3 regions of the Allobosea sp. FW305-C-101 genome follow, and region 1 is predicted to be linked to each of the others. Evidence: predicted binding sites of a transcription regulator. Region 1 holds the regulator's gene; each other region holds the start of a gene.
What was found. Region 1 encodes HrcA, which represses chaperone genes, less so after heat shock. Its sites were predicted from a motif close to GTTAGCACTCNCNNNNNGNGAGTGCTAAC; they were not measured.
Positions count from the first base shown of each region.

Region 2: a site for HrcA is predicted at 1,042-1,070, ahead of groES (co-chaperone GroES). Genes of this name have one in related genera too.
Region 3: a site for HrcA is predicted at 1,160-1,188, ahead of groES (co-chaperone GroES). Genes of this name have one in related genera too.

Region 1 is NZ_JBYSYT010000004.1:385,975-388,237, forward strand. Features, by position in the region: gene AC3WMA_RS19345 (GNAT family N-acetyltransferase) at 1-93, shown strand, start outside; gene AC3WMA_RS19350 (DUF3297 family protein) at 207-455, opposite strand; gene hrcA (heat-inducible transcriptional repressor HrcA) at 544-1,629, opposite strand; gene rph (ribonuclease PH) at 1,774-2,263, shown strand, end outside.
Region 2 is NZ_JBYSYT010000001.1:866,723-868,985, forward strand. Features, by position in the region: gene AC3WMA_RS04105 (PaaI family thioesterase) at 1-380, opposite strand, end outside; gene AC3WMA_RS04110 (MarR family winged helix-turn-helix transcriptional regulator) at 450-905, opposite strand; gene groES (co-chaperone GroES) at 1,134-1,421, shown strand; gene groL (chaperonin GroEL) at 1,471-2,263, shown strand, end outside.
Region 3 is NZ_JBYSYT010000002.1:1,317,238-1,319,500, forward strand. Features, by position in the region: gene AC3WMA_RS13995 (DUF982 domain-containing protein) at 328-747, opposite strand; gene AC3WMA_RS14000 (usg protein) at 796-1,065, opposite strand; gene groES (co-chaperone GroES) at 1,327-1,641, shown strand; gene groL (chaperonin GroEL) at 1,700-2,263, shown strand, end outside.

The sequences.
Region 1 (2,263 bases):
GGCTGGAGCGAAGCCGGCACCATCCCGCGCTATGCGCTGATGCCGGATGGCGCCGATTGCGGCTCGACGTTTTTCTACAAGAGCCTGGCCTGAGCGACACTCGTCATGCTCGGGCTTGACCCGAGCATCTCGTGCCGGCGGAGGCTCGGGCGCCTAATTCTGCCTGAGATTCTCGGGTCAAGCCCGAGAATGACGTTGGTAAACGCTCAGCCCTCGACGTTGCCGCGGATGTAAGGCTCGACCGGGCCTTTGAGCGTAATCGTCATCGGGCGGCCGAAGCGGTCCTTGGCGGTGCCGGCGGCGACCTTCACCCAGCCTTCGGAGACGCAATATTCCTCGACATTGGTCTTCTCGACGCCCTTGAAGCGGATGCCGATATCGCGCGCCAGCACCTCTTCATTGTAGAAGGGGCTCTCCGGGTTGACGGACAGACGGTCGGGAAGCTGTTCGGACATGGCTCGCACCTGAATTGCGGAAAGGGATGCTTTGCCCGCTCGATAACCGCTTCCGCCGGCAAAGCCAACTCAGGGCCTTGGCCAACGCCTAGCGGCTGCCGTCCAGCAGGCGGCCGACGACCTTGGCGGTGTAGTCGACCATCGGGACGATGCGGGCATAGTTCAGGCGCGTCGGGCCGATGATGCCGACGACGCCGACGATGCGCTGCTCGGCGTCGCGGAAGGGCGCGGCGACCATCGAGGAGCCGGACATCGAGAACAGCTTGTTCTCCGAGCCGATGAAGATGCGCACGCCGTCGCCATCCTCGGCGCGCGTCAGCAGGTCGATGACGTCGGTCTGTGTCTCCAGATCGCCGAAGAGCATGCGAATGCGCTCGAGATCCTCCTGTGCCCGGAGATCGTCGAGCAGATTGGCCTGGCCGCGCACGATGAGATGGCGGTCGCTGCCCGGGCCGGCCTGGGTCGCGATGCCGCTTTCGACGAGGCGGGCCGTCAGGACATCGAGCTCGCGCTCCATCAGGGCGCGCTGCCCGCCGATCTCGCCGCGCAGTTCGGCCAGCGTCTTGCCGAGGATGCGGGCGTTGAGGAAATTCGCGGCCTCGCTCAGGGCCGAGGCCGGCAGACCGGCCGGCAGCGCCAGCAGGCGGTTCTCGACCGTGCCGTCCTCCGAGACCAGCACGACGAGCGCGCGGGCCGGGTCGAGCCGGACGAATTCGATATGCTTCAGCCGGACATCGGCCTTGGTGGTGACGACGACGCCCGCCCCGCGTGACAGGCCGGAGAGCAGTGCCGAGGCTTCCGTCAGGGTCTGGTCGAGATTGCGGTTGCTGGCGGCGACCCTGATCTGCGCCTCGATGCGCGACCGCTCGTCGGCGGTGAGGTTGCCGACCTCCATCATCGCGTCGACGAAAAAGCGCAGGCCCCGCTCGGTCGGAAGGCGTCCCGCAGAGGTGTGCGGCGCATAGATCAGCCCGGCCAGTTCGAGATCGGTCATGACATTGCGCACCGTCGCCGGCGACAGCGCCATGGGCAGCAGGCGGGCGATGTTGCGCGAGCCGACGGGCTCCCCCGTCGTCAGGTAGCCGTCGACGATCTGGCGAAAAATCTCGCGCGAGCGCTGGTCGGTCTCGACCAGGCCGCTCATCGTCTCGGGGCGGGGCGTATGGGCGCTCATGAACCTTTTTCAGGCGAACCGTCGGTCTCGTCCTATTGTCGTCATGCAAAGCGCAAGGATCAAGGGGGCGTGCCTGCCCGCGCCTTGCCGCGCGCGGCGCAAACGCCTACAAGCCGCCACTCCCCCGCAAGACAGGAATATTTCATGCGACCCTCCAAACGCGCCGCCGACGAGATGCGCAAGGTCACGCTCGAACGCGGCGTGGTGCGCTATGCCGAGGGTTCCTGCATGGTGACGTTCGGCGAGACGAAGGTGCTTTGCGCCGCGACCGTCGAGGAAAAGGGGCCGCCGTGGCTGCGCGGCACCGGCAAGGGCTGGGTCACCGCCGAATATTCGATGCTGCCGCGCGCCACGCATGAGCGCACGCGCCGCGAGGTCACCTCCGGCAAGCCCTCCGGCCGCACGCAGGAAATCCAGCGCCTGATCGGGCGCAGCTTGCGCGCCGTCGTCGATCTCACCGCGATCGGCGAGCGCCAGATCGTCGTCGACTGCGACGTGCTCCAGGCCGATGGCGGCACCCGCACGGCCTCGATCACCGGCGCCTGGGTCGCGCTGCACGACGCGCTGAAATGGATGGAAGGGCGCGGCCTGCTCAAGGGCACCAACCCGCTGAAGGATCATGTCGCCGCGATCT
Region 2 (2,263 bases), on a different contig from region 1:
GAGCTGCCGCGATGGATCAGCTTGCCTTCGCAGCGCACCGGGCCGCTATCCGGCATGACCGGGCGGACATAGTTCAGCTTCATCTCCAGCGTGGTGTAGCCCTCGCCCGGCTTCAGCGTCGCATGGGCAGCGCAGGCCATGGCGGAATCGAGGATCGTCGCGGTCCACCCGCCATGGATCGTGCCGAGCGGATTGAAGAAACGCGCCGAGGGCTGGCCGACGAAGACCACCCTGCCCTCGTCGGCCTCTGCCAGCTCGAAATCCATGGCGTCGGCGAAGGGCGGCGCCGGATTGGTGCAGGCGATGATCCCGCGCAGGAAACTCAAGCCATCGCCCGCGACCAGTTCCTCGCGAGACACCACCCCAACCGCGCGCTTCATGCCGATCTCCATTCGTGTATCTGCACGATAGAGATGTGACCGGGCGCCGGTCAACCGATCGTCGCTGCTTCAACGCTCGCCGCGCGCCGCCCGGCGCAGGGCCTTGAGACCGTCGCGGGTCTCGCGCCAGCGGTCCTCACCGAAGCCGCCCTCGATCTTGTCCTGCGCCTCCCGCCAGTACGGGATCGCGGCCTCGATCGCGGCCCTGCCCTTCTCGGTCACTGCATAGACCGAGGCCCGGCCGCGGCATTCGACCGGCTCGACCATGCCCTCGGCCGCCAGAAGCTGGAGGTTGCGCGTCAGCGAGGTCCGCTCCAGCGCGAAGCGTTCGGCCAGCTCGGTGACCGACTTCCATTGCCCGGTTGAGAGCGCCGAAAGCAGCACGAACTGGGTGATCTTGAGCCCGCTCGGGCGCATCGCCTCGTCATAGGCCCGCGTCACGGCGCGTGCGGTCATGCGGACATGCAGCGCGACGCAGGAGCGGGCGATGGCGTCGAGGCGCGGGTCGGGCGAGGGCGTCGTCATTCCGCCATGTTAGCGTGTTCAAGCGCTGCTGCCAGCAGGTCCGAGGCCGCCTGCGACACCGCATCCGCCGCGTTCACTTTATCGCCGGGTGCTTCCTTGACTCTCCGGACCCCCGCGCCTATCTCCGCTGGCATCTGTTAGCACTCTCACTTGGTGACTGCTAACAGCCTCCCCCGGGAGCCCTTCAGAGGCACCCGAAACGAATAAGACCGAGAGGAAGACAGAACCATGAAGTTCCGTCCGTTGCATGACCGCGTTGTGGTCCGCCGCCTTGACAGCGAAGAGAAGACCAAGGGCGGCATCATCATCCCCGAGACCGCCAAGGAAAAGCCCCAGGAGGGCGAGGTCATCGCCGTCGGTTCCGGCGCGCGTGACGAGGCCGGCAAGCTCGTTGCCCTCGACGTCAAGAAGGGCGACCGCGTCCTGTTCGGCAAGTGGTCGGGCACCGAGGTCAAGATCGACGGTCAGGACCTCCTGATCATGAAGGAATCCGACATCATGGGCGTCGTCGGCTGATCGCCGCCTGACCGCTCTCTTCCGTTTCAAGTTCTAAGGAGTAGCTCTCATGGCTGCCAAAGACGTCAAATTCGGCACTGAAGCCCGCGACAAGATGCTGCGCGGCGTGGATGTCCTCGCCAATGCCGTGAAGGTCACGCTGGGTCCGAAGGGCCGCAACGTCGTGATCGAGAAGTCGTTCGGCGCTCCGCGCATCACCAAGGACGGCGTCACCGTCGCCAAGGAGATCGAGCTCGCCGACAAGTTCGAGAACATGGGCGCCCAGATGGTCCGCGAAGTCGCTTCGCGCCAGAACGACCATGCCGGCGACGGCACCACCACCGCCACCGTTCTCGCCCAGGCGATCGTCCGTGAAGGCGCCAAGTCGGTTGCGGCCGGCATGAACCCGATGGACCTGAAGCGCGGCATCGACCTGGCCGTCGAGGCCATCGTCGCCGACCTCAAGAAGAACTCGAAGAAGGTCACCTCGAACGCGGAAGTCGCGCAGGTCGGCACCATCTCGGCCAACGGCGACTCGTCGGTCGGCGAGATGATCTCGAAGGCCATGCAGAAGGTCGGCAACGAGGGTGTCATCACCGTCGAGGAAGCCAAGACCGCCGATACCGAACTCGACGTCGTCGAGGGCATGCAGTTCGACCGCGGCTACCTCTCGCCGTACTTCATCACCAACTCCGAGAAGATGGTCGCCGAGCTCGACGACCCCTACATCCTCGTCTTCGAGAAGAAGCTGTCCTCGCTCCAGGCGATGCTGCCGATCCTCGAGGCCGTCGTGCAGACCGGCAAGCCGCTCCTCATCATCGCCGAGGACGTCGAGGGCGAGGCCCTGGCCACGCTCGTCGTCA
Region 3 (2,263 bases), on a different contig from region 1:
TTCGAAAGGGGGATTATCAGAGCCGCGCCAAAGCGCGAAAATAACAACGGCCATCCAAGCAATCTCGATAAAAATATATCTATACGCTATTGCCGTTCTGTTCAAGTAATTTTTTAGATATTCCATTTTTTATTTTGATATCGACCGTTCGACTATCAATTTCGGGGCATTTTCCTAAGAAAATGGGTCAATCCTCAACCGCATCAGCGCGTTGGCTGGGGCGCTTGGTTGGGCAACGCGATCTGGCTCTCCAGAAGTCAAGCACGAAGCCGTGTCCCGCCTCGGCCAATGGCCCGGGGCCGCGAGGCAGCTCCGGGCATCTCTTCATCAGGCACGACCCCGGGAGCCTTCTCTTCGGCTTCCCATGAGCGCAGCGACGTCGGGCGCGAGAAGGTCATGCTTTTCCGCCCAGGACGCGAACAAGCCGCGCGCCGTGTTTGGTTCTATCTCGCCGCGGATCGCCGCCAGGCAGGCCTTCAGCGCGAAGCCGTGGACCGGATCGCGCCTGCTCGCCGGCCAGTCGGCCAGGAACATGTAGGCCTCCATGGCTGACGCGATCGCCGCCGGGTGCCCGAGCCCGGTCAGGATCACGACCGGCCTCTCGAAGTCGTCGGATGTCATCATGCAGTCCTCCCGCGGCGGGGAGCCATTGCCAACGTTGCCATAGCCATATCCTCCTGGAAGCAACATGGATCCGGTTTGATTGATCGCCGCATCGAGCGCGCTGTCGCTGCCGGCGGCTGCCATGATTTTGGGATGTGTTCTCTTCGGATCAAGCCCTCCGAAGCATCGACGTCACTGGAGCCGGAACTCGCCGCTGACCGCGCTGAGGTCAGCCGGGCCGATCAGGTCCTTGTGAGCGACGGTGATGCGGAACAGCCTGCCGTCGAGCTTGGCCTGCCAAAAGGCGAGGAACTTGTTGAGCTCGGGAAAGCGCGGAGCGAGATCGTAATCCTGCCAGATATATTCCTGCAGGATCGAAGGGTGGTCGGGCAATCGGTAGAGGATGCCGGCTGTGGTCAATCCATAGCCGGCGATCTGGCGGGCGAAGTCTGTCGAAGCCATTCCTTTCAGCTCCCTGGTTTCACTGCGGCGATGGCAGCGGATTTTCAACGCTTTGGCAAGCCGAAAGGTTGCGTTTGTGCTGCCTTTTCAGCCTGTTAGCACTCGATCAAAAAAAGTGCTGCCGACCTCTTGAAGGCAAAAATCGGGCAACCCAAATCTTCGCGCGGGCACGGCGCCTCAGGGCGCGCGGAACCTCGCCGCGAGACCTGAACAGGGCCGGCCCGCTTTGACATGTGACCGACATGGAAACTGGAGGAACTCATGAAGTTTCGGCCACTGCATGACCGCGTCGTCGTGAAGCGCATCGACGCCGAGGAGAAGACCAAGGGCGGGATCATCATCCCCGACACAGCCAAGGAAAAGCCGCAGGAGGGCGAGGTCGTCGCCGTTGGCGCTGGCGCGCGCGACGAGACCGGCAAGCTTGTGCCGCCCGACGTCAAGGTCGGCGACCGCGTGCTCTTCGGCAAATGGAGCGGCACCGAGGTCAAGATCGATGACCAGGATCTCCTGATCATGAAGGAGTCCGACATCATGGGCGTCGTCGAGACGACGGCCGCCCTTAAGAAGGCCGCCTGACGGGGCCTTCATCCCACATCATCAACCTGAAACCTCAAGTCTGAAGGAGTGAGGAATCATGGCTGCGAAGGACGTGAAGTTTTCGCAGGACGCGCGCGAGCGGATGCTGCGCGGCGTCGACACGCTTGCCAATGCCGTGAAGGTCACGCTGGGTCCGAAGGGCCGCAACGTCGTGATCGAGAAGTCGTTCGGTGCGCCCCGCATCACCAAGGACGGCGTCACCGTCGCCAAGGAGATCGAACTTTCCGACAAGTTCGAGAATATGGGCGCCCAGATGGTCCGCGAGGTGGCCTCGAAGCAGAACGATGCGGCCGGTGACGGCACCACGACCGCGACGGTGCTCGCCCAGGCCATCGTCCGCGAGGGCGCCAAGGCCGTCGCCGCCGGCATCAATCCGATGGACCTCAAGCGCGGCATCGATCTCGCCGTCGAGGCCGTGACGAAGTCGCTCGGCGAGCATTCCAAGACCACCACCGGCTCGGAGGAGGTAGCGCAGGTCGGCACCATCTCGGCCAATGGCGACCGCACGATCGGCGAGATGATCGCCGAGGCGATGAAAAAGGTCGGCAACGAGGGCGTCATCACCGTCGAAGAAGCCAAGACGGCCGAGACGGAGCTCGAC